One region of the Arvimicrobium flavum genome, then DNA from elsewhere that is predicted to be linked to it. Evidence: predicted binding sites of a transcription regulator. Region 1 holds the regulator's gene; the other holds the start of a gene.
The links. Region 1 encodes HrcA, which represses chaperone genes, less so after heat shock. Its sites were predicted from a motif close to GTTAGCACTCNCNNNNNGNGAGTGCTAAC; they were not measured.

Region 1 (7,832 bases):
ATGGCCTGGTGGAAGTTCGGGTCGAACTTCTCGCCTTCCGGCGCAAGCTTCTTAACGCCGTGGCGCTCGAGCGCGGCCAGCATGGCACGTTCGGTGACCTCTACGCCCTCTACGAGCGCTGTCAGGCCCGCATCGTTTGCCTCGGCGGGCACGGCCTCGATGGCGCGGCGCAGATTGTCCGACACCGACAGCATGTCGCGCGCGAAATTGGCGATGGCGTAGGCGCGGGCGTCCTGGACGTCACGCGCCGTGCGGCGGCGAAGATTCTCCATTTCCGCGGCGGAGCGAAGCACGCGGTCCTTGAGCTCCTCGTTTTCCTTCATCAGGCGCGTCAGCACCTCGAAATCGCCTTCATCCGGCGCTTCGACGTTCACGGTCTCCGACGTATCCAGCATGTCTTCAACCGAGCCGTTTTCCTTGGGGATGTCGTTCATTGGATTTCCGTTGGTCTTGGGGGCCACGAAGTTGCGCCCGATATCGAGCTTCGGAGTCCAAAAATCAAGGCTCGAGGCGGCTTTGCCAGACGTCACGCGCCGGGCAGAGCGATGTGGACGCCTGAATGCAGCTAACGCAGCATCCGGCTGATCAGTTGCGCGGTATAGTCTACCATCGGCACGATGCGGGCATAGTTGAGCCGGGTCGGCCCGATGACGCCGAGCGCGCCCACGACGCGGGCATCCTTGTCGCGATAGGGCGCGACCACCAGCGACGAGCCGGACAGCGAGAACAGCTTGTTCTCAGAGCCGATGAAGATGCGCACGCCCGAGCCGCTTTCGGCAAGGTCGAGAAGCTGGATCAAACCGTCTTTCGTCTCCAGATCGTCGAACAGATGCTTGAGCAGTTCCAGATCGGCTTGCGCGGTCACGTTCTCGAGCAGGTTCGCGCGCCCGCGCACGATCAGCCGCGCCGGCAGGCCGCTTTCCGCGCCCGCCCAGATCGCCAGCCCTTTCTCGACCAGGGCCTGCGACAGCGTGTCGAGCGCTTGCCGCGTCTCGTCCTTCAGGCGCTCGATCTCCGTCCGCGCCTCGGCCAGCGTTCGCCCCCGGATGTGGGCGTTGAGGAAATTCGACGCTTCGTGCAACTGGGACGTGGTCACGCCGGGCGAAAGCTCGACCACACGGTTCTCCACGTCGCCGCTCTGCGACACCAGCACGGCCAGCGCCCGGGAGGGCTCCAGCTGGATGAACTCGATATGCTTGAGCGGCATCTCGTTCTTGGCGGTCAGCACCACCCCGGCGCCGCGCGACAGCCCGGAAAGCATCTGGCTGGCCTCGGTCAGCATGTGCTCTACCGAGGCGCCGCTGCCCGACGCCTTCATCTGAGCCTCGATGGCGCGCCGCTCCTCCTCGGTCAGGTCGCCAAGCTCCATGAAGGCGTCGACAAAGAAGCGCAGCCCCTTCTGGGTCGGCAGTCGCCCCGCCGAAATATGGGGTGCGTAGACGAGCCCGAGATGTTCGAGATCGCTCATCACGTTGCGCACGGTGGCCGGCGACAGCGTGGACGGCAGCAGCCGCGACAGGTTGCGCGAGCCGACCGGTTCGCCATCGCGCAGATACGAATCGACGATGCGGCGGAATATGTCTCGCGAGCGCAGGTCGAGCGTCTGCAGGGTCGGATCGGTGATCGGCTTGGTCATCGCAGCAAGGAACCTTCAGGCGTCAAGATATAGACCGCGCCGCGCCGAACTCAACATCACGCCCGGCCGTCTTGTGGCGACAGATGGCTTTTCCTTTGCGTAGGGCTCGCCCTGCCGGTAAAAGCCGGCCACGAATCCCGACCAGCGACAGCAGAGAGCCGAATGCGCCCCTCCAAACGCCAGCCCGACGAGATGCGGGCAATTTCCTTCGAACGCAACGTGTCCAAGCACGCCGAAGGCTCATGCCTCGTCAAGTTCGGCGACACGCACGTGCTCTGCACCGCGAGCCTCGAAGAAAAGGTGCCGAACTGGATGCGCAATTCCGGGCGGGGCTGGGTCACGGCCGAATACGGCATGCTGCCCCGCGCGACGGGCGATCGGATGCGGCGCGAGGCCTCGGCGGGCAAGCAGGGCGGCCGTACGCTCGAGATCCAGCGCCTGATCGGCCGCAGCCTGCGCGCCGTGGTGGACCTCCAGGCGCTGGGCGAGCGGCAGATCACGGTCGACTGCGATGTCATCCAGGCCGACGGCGGCACGCGCACCGCGGCCATCACCGGCGGCTGGGTGGCGCTTCACGACTGCCTGCGCTGGATGGAGGCGCGTCAGATGATCGCGGTTTCGAAAGTCCTGAAGGACCACGTGGCCGCCATTTCCTGCGGCATCCACAACGGCCGGCCGGTGATCGACCTCGACTATCTGGAGGATTCCTCGGCTGGCACGGACGCCAATTTCGTCATGACCGGCAAGGGCGGCATCGTGGAAGTCCAAGGAACGGCGGAAGGCGAGCCGTTCACCGAGGAGCAGTTCGGCGAGCTGATGTCCCTTGCCAGAAACGGCATCCGGCGGCTGGTCAGCCTCCAGCAGATGGCGGTCGGCTAAGGGAGTACCTTGCGATGTGGTCTTGCTCCCTCCCGTTCGGCCGCCTCGCGGCCGCCGGCTTTCCGCTGGTGGGAAGAGGGGGCGAGCATCGCAGTCGCGCCGAAAGCGCCAAGGTCCGCTCATGACCCCTTCCGCCGTCCTTGAAACCGCCCTCTACGTCACCGACCTTGTCGCGGCAGAGGCGTTTTACGCAGACGTGCTTGATCTCAGCCGAATTTCGGCGGTTCCGGGCCGTCACGCATTCTTCCGCTGCGGGCAGGGCGTCCTGCTTCTCTTCAACGCCGAGGCGACCAGGAACCCACCGCCGCCGGACGCCAAGCTGCCGGTGCCGCCGCATGGAACTGCCGGGCAAGGCCATCTCTGCTTCTCGGCCACGGCCGACGAGATCGGCCGCTGGAAGTCGCGGCTGGAATCACTCAACATCGCGATTGAAGCCGATTTCGAGTGGCCGAACGGCGGCCGTTCAATCTATTTCCGCGATCCATCCGGCAATTCGATCGAGTTCGCCGAACCGCGTATCTGGGGTCTTTGAATGCGTGATCTGAACGGGCAAACCCTGGTCGTTGCGAGCCACAACTCAGGCAAGCTGCGCGAATTCGCCGATCTGCTGGCGCCCTTCGGCATCGAAACGAAATCGGCGAAGGAGTTCGGCCTGCCCGAGCCCGAGGAGACAGGCACCACCTTCGAGCAGAATGCCTACATCAAGGCGTTCGCCGCCGCTCAGGCCACCGGCCTTCCGGCCATGTCGGACGATTCCGGCCTCGTCGTCGACGCCCTTGATGGCCAACCCGGCGTTTACACGGCCAACTGGGCTGAAAAGCCGGACGGCACGCGCGATTTCATGATGGCGATGGAGAAGACGGAAAAACTGCTTCAGGAGAAGGGCGCGACCGAGCCCGGGCAGCGCGCCGGCCGCTTCGTCGCCGTCATCTGCCTGGCCTGGCCCGACGGAGAGGCCGAGTATTTCCGTGGCGCTGCGGAGGGCCACCTCGTCTGGCCGCCGCGCGGCGAAAAAGGCTTTGGGTACGACCCGGTCTTCCTGCCGCTCGGCCACGTCCGCACTTTTGGCGAAATGAGCGCCGAGGAAAAGCACGGGTGGAAGCCGGGCCAGGCGGAAGCCCTTTCGCATCGCGCCCGCGCCTTCCAAAAGCTTGCGCGCGCGCGCCTCGGTTCGGCGTGAGGAGGATCGTTCCGATAGATCGGGATCCGGGCTTCGGGATCTACGTCCATTGGCCATTCTGCGCGGCCAAGTGCCCGTATTGCGACTTCAACAGCCATGTACGCCATCAGGGCGTCGACCAGGAGCGCTACGCCAAGGCGTTCATTGCCGAACTGGCCGACCGTCGCGAACGCACCGGCCCCCGCACCGTCACCAGCATCTTCATCGGCGGCGGCACGCCCTCGCTGATGAAGCCTGAAACGGTCGGCGCGATCCTGGAGGCCGTCGCCGCCAACTGGACCGTGCCCGACGGTATTGAGGTGACGCTCGAGGCCAACCCCTCTTCCGTGGAGGCCGAGCGCTTCCGCGGCTACCGTGCCGCCGGCGTCAACCGCGTTTCGTTGGGTGTCCAGGCGCTCAACGATGCGGACCTGCGCTTTCTCGGCCGCCTGCACAATGTGGAGGAGGCGTTGAAGGCGATCGGGCTGGCCCGCGAGATATTCCCGCGGCTCTCCTTCGACCTCATCTACGCGCGCCCCGGCCAGACCTGCGACGCCTGGGCGGCCGAACTGGAAACCGCCATCGGCTACGCCGTCGACCACCTCTCGCTCTACCAGCTCACCATCGAGGAGGGCACGCGCTTCCACGCCCTCCACGCGGCCGGAAAATTCGTCCTCCCGGACGCCGAGGCGGCGGCCGATCTCTATGAGATGACGCAGGAGGTCACTGCCGCCCACGGCCTGCCCGCCTACGAGATCTCGAACCATGCGAAGCCGGGCTGCGAGAGCCGCCACAACCTGACCTACTGGCGCTACGGCGAATATGTCGGAGTCGGGCCCGGCGCCCACGGCCGCTACGTCGAGGGTGGCAAAAGGGTGGTCACCTTCACCGAAAAGTTCCCTGAAGCGTGGCTCAATCTCGTCGAATCAAAGGGCCAGGGCCTGACCGGCGGCGAAGTGCTGACGCGCTCGGAAGAGGCCGACGAGTTCCTGATGATGGGGCTGAGGCTGGTCGAAGGCATCGACCTGACGCGCTACGAGGCGCTGTCGGGCCAGTTGCTGTCGTCGCGCCGCATGGCGATCCTCCAGGAAGAAGGCCTGATCGCGCCGGTCGGCAATTCCGGCCTGCGCGCCACCGCCGCCGGCATGGTGGTGCTCGACGCGCTTGTGGCAGACCTTGCGCGGTAGGCAGCCGAGCGCGAGTGTATTGCTTTCACCATAGAGGGGCGTCGCTTGGCCGATTTAACGTCATCATGGCTGTTCTGGGCGCTGCTGTCGGCGATTTTCGCGGCCCTGACGGCGATTTTCGCCAAGGTAGGCGTCCACGACATCGATTCCGACTATGCGACCCTGATCCGCACCGTCGTGATCTTTGGGGTGCTGGCGGCGTTGCTCGCGGCAACCGGCCGGCTGCAGGTCCCGACCGCGATCCCGGGCAACACCTACCTGTTCCTCGTCCTGTCCGGGCTGGCGACGGGCGCGTCCTGGGTCTGCTATTTCCGCGCGCTCAAGCTCGGCGACGCCGCACAGGTCGCGCCGATCGACAAGCTGAGCGTCGTCCTCGTGGCTGTATTCGGCGTGGTCTTCCTCGGTGAGCGCCTGACACTGGTGAACTGGATCGGGGTGATGCTGATCGGCGGCGGCGCTATCCTGGTTGCACAGCGCTGACACATCGGCGCCTTCGCGGGTTTCATCGCATTCGTCAGGATGACGTTTCTGGCCGCTCGCCCGACGATGCGTGCCGGCGTGCCGGTCTTGCCGGGCCGGGCTCCGCTGTTTGGCTGGCCGCCGGCTTTCTTCGCGGCTGCCGTTTGGCCCGCGTCCTTTGGGCGTTTTCGATTCCGATCTCGGTCTTTGGATCGAAATACGGCGCAAAGCTATCCTGGATCTCCAGTTCGCCCATGTGTTCCTCCGAAGGAGAGAACAACCGCCTGGCAACCGGGATGTTCCTCGGCTTCAAGAAAATTGACCGAAAGGCGGGTCAGGCGCCGCTAAAACTCGTGGGCGACGGGCTCACCACCTTGCGCTGCCCTCCGGGAAGCACTTCGTACACGGTATAGGCGCGCTGGTTTGAGCCGTCCGAGCCGAAGCGGAACACGCCGCCGTAGCCCGTGAAGCCGGAGCGGGCCTCGATCACCGCGGGTGTGAAGCCTACAGGTCCATGCAGCCTCACGATGCCTACCGCCAGCGCCACGCTGTCATAGCTAAGCACCGCGTTGGTCGACGGCTCGGCGCCGAACTTCTGTGCATAGCGCGCCTTGAACTCGCCGAGCTTCTGCTGGTCGGTGTCTGCAAACCAGGCACCGGTCAAAGTAGGGTCGCCAAGCACTGCGCTGCTCCAGAGCCCGGTTCCGAGCAGTTTCTTGCCGCTCAGGTCGACGCCGTTCGAGCGCAGCGCGGCAGCGACTGCGCTCGGGCTGTTGCCGCCGTCCGGGATGAAGATCGCCTGCGCCTCGCCGGCCTTGGCGGCGATGTTGGAGGCCGCGGTCTGCACCGAGGCGTCGCTGGGGTCGTAACGCTCCACCTGCAGCAGCGCGCCGCCCAATACGCCGAGCGTCTGCTGCAGTTGCCGCTCCGCCAGTGCGCCTGCGGCGTTGTTAGGAACCATTGCGACGAAGGTCTTGTAGCCCTGCGAGAACGCGTAGGCCGCGGTACGGTCGACCACGCTCTGCGGCAGGAACGAGTTCAGGTAGACGCCGCCACCCGCCACCGTCTGGTCCGACGAGAAGGCGATCGCGATCTTGCCTGCCTGCCGCAATACGGTCGCGGCTTGAATGACTTCCGGCGCGAATACCGGCCCCAGCACGAGGGAGGACCCTTCCGCCGTCGCTTCGGTCGCCATGGCGAGCGCCTGCGCCGGCTCGCCTGCGGTATCCTTGACCACGATCTGCAGGGAGTCCGCACCAAGATCCTCGATGGCGAGCTGCGCGGCGTTGCGCAATTCGATGCCGATCTTGCCGCCACTGCCGGGGGCGCTCAGCGGCAGCAGCATAGCCACCCGCACCGCACCCGCGCCGATGATCTCGCCGTTGGCGGGCGGCAGAGCTTCGGTCACGCTCGGCTGTTGCTGCTGCGGTTCACCCGGCAGGCCAGTCGGCACCGACTGACAGCCGGCGGACGCCAGGGCCAGCATCGAAAGCCCGCCAAGCAGCAGGCGTCGTCGTGTAAGATTGGCTTTCATCGGCAAGTCTTCAGGACGTGTTCGCGCGCTTTGCAACCCCATGCTCGACATGTCAATGCTTGGCCGCGCGGATCGATCCCGCTCAATCGACGGAGAAAATGTGGAAAATCGGGCAGCCTACGTGATCGCCGGCACGGAAATCGCCGCTCGGCCGCTCGAGCCGGCGCTTTATCTCGTGGCCACGCCGATCGGCAACCTCGGCGACATCACGTTGCGCGCGCTGGAGACGCTGGCCGCCTGCGACGTGCTCGCCTGCGAGGACACCCGGGTCACCCGCGTCCTGCTCGACCGCTACGGCATCAGGCAACGGTCGTTCGCCTATCATGAACACAATGCGGAGGAGGCCGGACCGCGACTGATCGCTGCGCTCGAGGAGGGCCGCAGCGTCGCGCTGGTATCGGACGCGGGCACGCCGTTGGTTTCCGACCCTGGCTATCGCCTTGTCGAGCGGGCGCGCGAGGCGGGCATCCGCGTCGTCCCCGTGCCCGGTCCCTCGGCCGTGCTTGCCGCGCTGACAGGCTCCGGCCTGCCTTCGGATGCCTTCATGTTTGCCGGTTTCCTGCCGGTTAAGGACGGCGCCCGCCGGTCACGCCTGGAGGAACTCAGGGCCGTTCCGGCGACACTGATCTTCTTCGAATCGCCACGCCGCCTTGCCGACAGCCTTGCCGCCATGGCCGACGTGCTGGGCGAGCGCCGCGCGACAATCGGCCGGGAACTTACCAAGGCGTTCGAGGAGTTCCGGACGGAAACCCTGCCCTCGCTTGCCGCACACTATGCCGAAGCGGAGACGCCGAAGGGCGAGGTCGTCGTCTGCGTGGCGCCGCCGGGGGACGAGCCAGTGGAGGCCGGTGACGTCGACCGCCTGCTCCTGTCGCTGGCCGCGGAGATGCCTGCTTCCAAGGCGGCCGGCGAGGCGGCCCGCATGACCGGCGGCAAGAAGCCGGACCTCTACCGCCGCCTGCTCGAGCTGAAGGAAAC
Region 2 (7,832 bases), on a different contig from region 1:
ATGGAATCGCGAATGCGAAATGGCTCAAGCGCATTGAGGTGCGCGACCAGCGCTTCGAAAACCAATTCATGGGACGCGACTACGTTATGCTTCGAACGTGCTCCGTGGTGTGATCCGTTTGTAACGGGCGGTGCTATAGTAGCAGCCGGACCCCAGAGTATCTCACGGCGATCGATCGACATGAGGGAGCTGTCCACCGTTGCGCCTCACGCAGAGCCGGGAGTGAGAGAGGCCGTGGAGCGAGCATGATTGTCTCCATGTCTGTCGCGGTGGCATTAATCGGGCCGTTCAGGCGCGGGCGTGCGCCCGCCGGCAGTTGTGAGCAACGCGAGCGGCGACCTCGGTTGCGAAAATGTGGTCTTCCGCCTTGCAAAACACGCGATCATCGTCAAACGCCGAAATTGCGTCTCGTCTATTGACCGAAGGCCGCCATTGGGTCGGCTGCCTCGGGCTCCGTTCATTCTCTCCTGGGCCGGAGGGCAGCTGCGTCTACGTCTCGGTTTCGGACCTCGCTGCGGACACATGCTGCGCGGCGAGGAACATGAGCGTGGATGCCGCGGTCCGCCGGTTCCAGCCGGCGGACACGGCCATGTCGAGCAGACCCTCGATTGCGGGTCTCAAGGCGACGCGGCACTCGGTTTCATGGGCCAGAAAATCGCTCGGCGGGCGCGTCGGAGACGTTACCGACCCGATGCCAGATATCATGTTCATTCAAACCTCGCTTGTCTTGATGAAGCGCCCGCGCCCCGCCACGGGACGCGGAACACCTTATTTTTCCTCAGAAGTCCATGCCGGCGCCGGCGGGCATGGCTGGGGCGGCTTCCTTCTTCGGCTTCTCGGCTACCATCGCCTCGGTGGTGACGAGCAGTCCCGCGACGGAGGCGGCGTCCTGCAGCGCGGTGCGGACGACCTTGGCCGGGTCGATGACACCTTGGTTATAAAGGTCGCCGAACTCGTTGGTCTGGGCGTTCCAGCCCCAGGCGAAAGTGGTTTTCTCGCGCAGCTTACCGACGATGATAGAACCTTCCGCGCCGGCATTCTCGGCGATCTGGCGAGCCGGCGTCTCGATGGCCCGCCGCACAATCTCGATGCCGGTCCTCTGGTCGGGGTTGTCGACCTGCACGTTGTCCAGTGCTTTCGCAGCGCGCAGCAGCGCCACGCCCCCACCCGGCAAGATGCCTTCCTCAACGGCTGCGCGCGTTGCATGCAGCGCATCGTCGACCCGGTCCTTGCGCTCCTTCACCTCAACCTCGGTCGAGCCGCCGACGCGGATTACCGCGACACCGCCGGCGAGCTTGGCCAACCGCTCCTGCAGCTTCTCGCGGTCATAGTCGGAAGTGGTTTCCTCGATCTGCGCTTTGATCTGCTTCACACGGCCCTCGATCTCGGCCTTCGAGCCGGCACCGTCCACAATGGTGGTGTTTTCTTTCTCGATGACGACCTTCTTGGCGCGGCCGAGCATCTGGAGCGTGACGTTCTCCAGCTTGATGCCGAGGTCTTCCGAGATGGCGGTGCCGCCGGTGAGGATGGCGATGTCTTCCAGCATCGCCTTGCGACGGTCGCCGAAGCCCGGCGCCTTCACCGCTGCGACCTTCAACCCGCCGCGCAGTTTGTTGACAACCAGCGTGGCGAGCGCCTCGCCCTCGACGTCCTCTGCTATGATGAGCAGCGGCTTGGACGACTGCACCACTGCTTCGAGTACCGGCAGCATTGCCTGCAGATTGCCGAGCTTCTTCTCGTGGATCAGAACATAGGGCTCGTCGAGTTCAACCCGCATCTTGTCCTGGTTGGTGATGAAGTACGGCGAGAGATAACCGCGGTCGAACTGCATGCCTTCGACCACTTCAAGTTCGGTGTCGGCGGTCTTGGCTTCCTCGACCGTGATCACGCCCTCGTTGCCGACCTTCTGCATTGCCTCGGCAAGGAACCGGCCGATCTCGGCGTCACCATTGGCCGAGATGGTGCCGACTTGGGCGATCTCGTTGTTCTGCGTCACCTTGCGGGCGTTGGCCTTAAGTTCTGCAACGACGGCATCCACCGCCTTGTCGATGCCGCGCTTCAGGTCCATTGGGTTCATGCCCGAGGCGACAGCCTTGGCGCCCTCGCGCACGATCGCCTGGGCGAGAACTGTCGCGGTCGTGGTGCCGTCGCCGGCAAGATCATTGGTTTTCGAAGCGACTTCGCGCACCATCTGAGCGCCCATGTTCTCGAACTTGTCTTCGAGCTCGATTTCCTTGGCGACGGTGACACCGTCCTTTGTGATGCGTGGGGCGCCGAACGACTTGTCGATGACGACGTTGCGTCCCTTCGGACCGAGCGTCACCTTCACGGCGTTGGCGAGGATGTCGACGCCGCGCAGCATCTTTTCGCGGGCCTCGGTATGGAACTTGACTTCCTTGGCAGCCATTGGACCACTCCTTCAAATTTAGGCAGCTTTCGTTGACTGGATTGCTTCTTCTGAACCCGATCACGCGGCCTTCTTGAACGCGACGCTCTGGTCGATCACGCCCATCACGTCGCTTTCCTTCATAATGAGCAGGTCCTCGCCGTCGAGCTTGATCTCGGTGCCGGACCATTTGCCGAATAGGATGCGATCGCCGACCTTCACGTCGAGCTCGACCAGCTTCCCGCTGTCGTCCCGAGCGCCGGGGCCGACTGCGATGACCTCGCCTTCCTGTGGCTTTTCCTTCGCAGTATCGGGGATGATGATGCCGCCAGCCGTCTTCTCGTCGGCTTCGATGCGGCGGACCAGGATACGGTCGTGCAATGGACGGAACGCCATTTTCGTTCTCCTTCAAGGACAAACAGATTTTGAAGTTCCTCCACACCGGACCGGCAATATCGGGCCGGTGTGGGGCGTGGCGACCCTTCATCAGGCAACGCGCGCATCTCGAGCTAGTTTTCGGATTTTGGCATTTCAAGAGGCGCCGCGAATTTTTTTGGCACTCGCCTTTATCGAGCGCTAGCATCATGAAAACATGCAGCTATTTGCCGTTCTGGCTGTCCGGCGGGGCTTGAAATTGTCACGACGTCGAGCAAAATCGGAGAAGCGCCGGGCACCATGCACGGCTTCTCGAATCGAGATCGAAGCGGAGCTTTGGAACGGCAAACCGGAAAGGAGGATATCGATGGGCCGAACCGACTTTTCGACGATCATCCCGTCACTGGCGCCTGAAGCCAATGACCTCACGCTCGACCGGCTGCTGTCGCCGGCGCGCCACTACAACCATCCAGACGACGTTCTCAACGACGATGCGCTGGACGTTGGCGAAAAGCGAGCGGTCCTCTCATCGTGGGCTTCCGACGTCTGCGCAGCGGAATCCATGCCCGGCTCTGCGCCAGCCGCCGGGCGCCCGGCAGCCGGTCTCATTTGACGCCATCATGGAAGCGCTGCGGCGGCTCGACGCGCCAAGTTCGACGTTTCAAGACCGAAACGAGGCCAAGCGCCGACCCGAACGGCAACGTTTGGATGCATGAAGCGAGGACAGGTCGGAGAATGGCTGCAGTGGTGGGCCGCGAGTTCCGCATGCAGATGGAAGGGTACGGCCTGACAACTGCCGAGATTCACTACCGCATGCCCGACCATCCCAGCCTGCTGCAGCTTTATGTCTGGCAGGAGTATGATCTGGCTCCCGACTTTCCCGAACTGCGCAGCTTCCTCGACTACTGGAAGGAAACGCTGGAGGGCGCGCTGCACTCGGTGCGCGTTGCCCACCATCGCTTGATCCGGCCGTCCGTGTGGAAGGCAGTGGACGGCATTATCGCAATTCACTGAATGCCGACAGCCGCCAAGCGTGTCTCGCCTTGTGCCGGCCGGTGCCAAGCCGGCGCGCTCGATCGGCGCCGGCCCAGCGACAGCCCTGCGATCGGCCGCCCTGACGAAGCTCCGCCGGGCCGCCTTCGCGCTGCACCATCCGTCGAGCACGTCGCGACAGGCTGAGTGCGCGCTGCGCCAGTTCCTGCCGCGCGCCCATTGCGGCCATTCGTTCTGAAGGCATTCGATCACGGCCTGATTGTGTCGCGCGAGACGTTGCGCAAATGGATGGCGGAAGCCGGAATCTGGCTGTCGCGCAAGCATCGCCGGGGTGATGTCAGGTTAACCGAAGTTGAGGTTGTTAGCTGGTCGGCGGACATGATTCAGTCTACCACCAGCTACAAGCGCCATCGTTTCCCGCCCGCTGTGATCGCTCATGCGGTCTGGCTGTATTTTCGGTTCCCGCTGAGCCTGCGTCTGGTTGAAGAGATGCTGCTGGAACGCGGCATCGTCGTTACCTATGAGACGATCCGCTGTTGGGCGAAGAAGTTCGGCCCAGACTATGCTGGCCGCTTGCGGCGGAAGCAACCAAGTCCAATCGACATCTGGCACTTGGACGAAGTGGTCGTGACGATCGGCGGCAAGAAGCATTGGCAGTGGCGCGCCGTCGACCAGGATGGCTACGTGCTCGACGAGATCGTCCAGGCGCGCCGCGATACCAAAGCTGCCAGGCGCCTGCTGATCCGGCTGTTGAGGAAGCAGGGGTGCGGGCCGAAACGTATCGTCACCGACAAGCTCCGTTCCTACGCCGCAGCCCGGCGTCAGGTCATGCCCACGGTCGCGAGCATCAATCGCACAAGGGGCTGAACAATCGCGTCGAAAACTCCCATTTGCCTTTGCGAAAACGGGAGCGAATGATGCAACGGTTTCGCTCGCCAGGCGCGCTGCAGCGCTTCACAAGCATCTTTTCGGCGGTCCGAAACCTCTTTGTGCCGCCTCGTTCCAAACACTCGGCCAGCGCCCTTCGTCTGCAAGGTCTCCGGGCGATCGCACACTGGAAGGCGGTCGCCGGGGCGGCCGTCTGAGCCAAATATCATACCGAATGGCGTCTCGATGAAGTTAACCTGACATCACCGGCGGAGGAGAGCCGTCCACCGCATCAGAAGCGGACGGACTGCTCTTGGCACGGGGGAACGGTTTGCCGTCATTAGCCGGCCCAGATGGGCAATGATCGCGGTTGCCTATGGGGGTTCCGGCCCGCCTATTTGCTATTGCGGAGCTAAGCGTATACCTCTCCCATATCGGCAATTCTGACACCGGCGTTGCCGGCGAGGGCTAGCTCCCCTGGCCCCAATTGAAAGGAGGACGTCATGTCTTCCTCGTTTATCATCGCAACACCCCGCTGACGCTGATGGACAGCGAACGGAATCGTTCAGCCTTTCCGGTGCGATCGTACTATTCCTGGCAGGCGACAGGCTGGATTCATGACAGTGATGAACAATCCTAAATTCGAAGATCCTATAATCGTCGAGAGTGGTCAGCCCAGTTCCAAGGTTCAGCTCGCGGACATCAATGCCTGCAGCGAATTTCTCCTTCGCGAATGGCCAGGCAAGCGCGGCGACAAACATCGCGCGGCTCTCCAATCTTGCGCTGACGTGACGGCTGGCAAGAAGCCGGCGTCGCACGCGCGCAAGGCATTTGCCGCGGCTGCTCGCGAGGCGGGGCTTGTGATCAATCGTTAATTCTCGGAGTCGAGTAGTGTCTCAGCTTGAATTTTGGCCCCATTGACGGGCCTGTCGCAATCCGCCGTCGCCTCCTATATGCTTAGCGGAAAGCATGGAGCCAAAGCATGGCTGATATCGAAGACATAGAGGAAATGATCGCGAGCACGCGTAAATTTATCATTGCGGACAAAGGCGTGGCGGCTGGTATCCGTACATTCGATGGTATCTCCGAATTGCTCGCTGAGGTTATCCGAGAATTGCGGCGGCTGAACGAGAACGTTGAGCAGTTGAGGTCTGATAATGCTCACCGGACCTAAAGGCCAGAAGCGCCCCGCCGACGTGATCGGCAATCCCGTGAAGGTCATGCGCATTGTCATCGGTGAGGAAGAAGATACCGTCATCGACGATGGCAAAGACCCTGCCGCCAAGGTATTTGGCGCGAAGGGCGGCAAGAAGCGCGCCGAGAACATGACACCAGAACGGGGCGCCGAGATCGCCAAGAAGGCCGCTGCGAAGCGGTGGAATAAGCCGAGCGCATAGCTGCACGCATAATGGGGGCATGTGCCAGTTCGGTCCGCACTCTATGTCGACGGGTTTAGTCTCTATCATGCTGTAACGGACCTAAATGGGCCATTCTTTTAAAGTGGTGCAACCTCTGGCGGCTCGGCGGAATTATTATTCCCTCAATATCACAGCACCGCCCGGGTATTCGCAAAAGCGATGACGCCATGATCAATTCATGAATGCGCTGCGAAATGTCGGTGTTGACCCGTATCTTAGGGCATTACCTCCACGAGGAGCGAGATTGTCGACATTGCAGTCACGTTTGGGAGCAGCCAAATGAGAAGGCGTCTGATCTCAATCTTGGTCTTTCGTTGATCACTGACGCCGGAGACGACGTTTTTGACCGGGCATATTTGCTGACAGCCGATTCAGATCAAGCAGCCACGGATCGCTTTCTTTGCGAAACCTTAAAGGGAAAGTCCCTCGTAACGGTGGCTCCTCCCGGGAGAAACTTTTCGGCGAACATAGAAAAGTTCGCGGACGGCCGTATTGCTCTCACGCGCGACCATCTTGAGAACGCTGTCTTCCCCAGGTCGTGATGGGAAAGGGCGATTAGCCGCCCGGAAGAAGACCCCGCGAATACGACCCGACCCGCCTGCAGGTTGGGTCCATCCAGACAATCGGCGCTGAATTTCAAACTGAGACACTACTCGGAGTTGGCCTTGATGGGAACACATTGATGCGCGAGATACACGCACCGATGGCTCTTCACAGCGGCTCCGAACAGATGGTTCGTGAGGTTCTTGGATTGAGTGATCGTATTTGACCTGATCGATCGCGCGCCGACCATGAATGTACCGGCGGCGCGAAATGGTCTCAGGACCGAAGATGAAGCGGGCGAGAGCCCGCTTTTTTCATGACCGGATTGCCCCTCATTCGTACGCGAGCACGCGCAGATACCTTTGCCTACCTCGGAACATCACTCCTTTACCCCGGTCGTCACTGGGCGATCACGTCGATTCGAAACGGCAACTGCGCGTCGGGCTGGCCTTCACCGCTATTTCCGAGATCGCTTCAGCCGAGGGCGAACCGCTGTGAGGGCTATTTAGCGCATCAGCCCCGCGGTCCGGAGCGCGTCTTCAATAAGCTTCTTTGTAGACTCGTGCACACCCTTTGTCGGTTGATCGAACTGCATGCCTGGTTTAGGCCACGGCTCCTCGCGGTCTGCCTGTGCGATGACGGGCGTCTGCAGATCGATGCGCTCGTCGGTTGTCGACCCCCCAGAACGCGATCCTTGCTGACCAACTATATTCCAGGATCGCGCGATCTCTCGGGTCGAAGAAACGCCGACGTCCAGCATGAAGGGTCCCGACGTCCCGAGGCCGTCACTGCCAAGCGGCGTGCCGTGGCCCATGGCGGAGATGAGGTTGATCTCGATCAGCGCATCGCCGCTTGGGTCGCACCATACTTGCCTGTTCAGTTTGCTCTGGGTACCCGAATACTCTGGAGTGCTTGCTAGCCCGTGCACGCACAGCCACTGGGACGCGATGGCCTTCGCGTTGGCGGAAGCGACCGTCTGGTCAGAAGAACCATGCCATATCGAAATGCGCGGCCAAGGGCCGGGATGATTAGTTGCACTCCGTAGAAGCTGCTGTAGTGTTCGCTCGGACGGGACGCCGTGGCCGCGCATGCGGTCGAACGCTTCAGGGACCGTGGCTGCGCAGCCATAAGGTAGCCCTGCGATTATCGCGCCGGCCGCAAACACTTCCGGATAGACCGCCAACATCGCCGCTGCCATCGCCCCGCCAGCGGAGAGCCCGGTGATGAAGATGCGCTTGCGGTCGAGCTTG

Region 2: groES (co-chaperone GroES) is a predicted target of HrcA. The motif match lies at 2,939-2,967, and genes of this name have one in related genera.

The regions. Positions count from the first base shown of each region.
Region 1 is NZ_JAQGPN010000001.1:4,748,527-4,756,358, reverse strand. Features, by position in the region: gene grpE (nucleotide exchange factor GrpE) at 1-395, opposite strand, end outside; gene hrcA (heat-inducible transcriptional repressor HrcA) at 566-1,636, opposite strand; gene rph (ribonuclease PH) at 1,799-2,515, shown strand; gene PD284_RS22920 (VOC family protein) at 2,637-3,047, shown strand; gene rdgB (RdgB/HAM1 family non-canonical purine NTP pyrophosphatase) at 3,048-3,695, shown strand; gene hemW (radical SAM family heme chaperone HemW) at 3,692-4,861, shown strand; gene PD284_RS22905 (EamA family transporter) at 4,907-5,341, shown strand; gene PD284_RS22900 (hypothetical protein) at 5,376-5,576, opposite strand; gene PD284_RS22895 (penicillin-binding protein activator) at 5,655-6,905, opposite strand; gene rsmI (16S rRNA (cytidine(1402)-2'-O)-methyltransferase) at 6,976-7,832, shown strand, end outside.
Region 2 is NZ_JAQGPN010000002.1:165,757-173,588, reverse strand. Features, by position in the region: gene PD284_RS24315 (molybdopterin-dependent oxidoreductase) at 1-113, shown strand, start outside; gene PD284_RS24310 (hypothetical protein) at 490-711, opposite strand; gene groL (chaperonin GroEL) at 779-2,407, opposite strand; gene groES (co-chaperone GroES) at 2,468-2,782, opposite strand; gene PD284_RS24295 (hypothetical protein) at 3,129-3,374, shown strand; gene PD284_RS24290 (usg protein) at 3,497-3,775, shown strand; partial or broken gene PD284_RS24285 (hypothetical protein) at 3,917-4,078, opposite strand; partial or broken gene PD284_RS24280 (IS6 family transposase) at 4,133-4,839, shown strand; gene PD284_RS24275 (DUF982 domain-containing protein) at 5,239-5,496, shown strand; gene PD284_RS24270 (hypothetical protein) at 5,604-5,795, shown strand; gene PD284_RS24265 (RNA-binding protein) at 5,818-6,018, shown strand; gene PD284_RS24260 (extracellular catalytic domain type 1 short-chain-length polyhydroxyalkanoate depolymerase) at 7,088-7,832, opposite strand, start outside.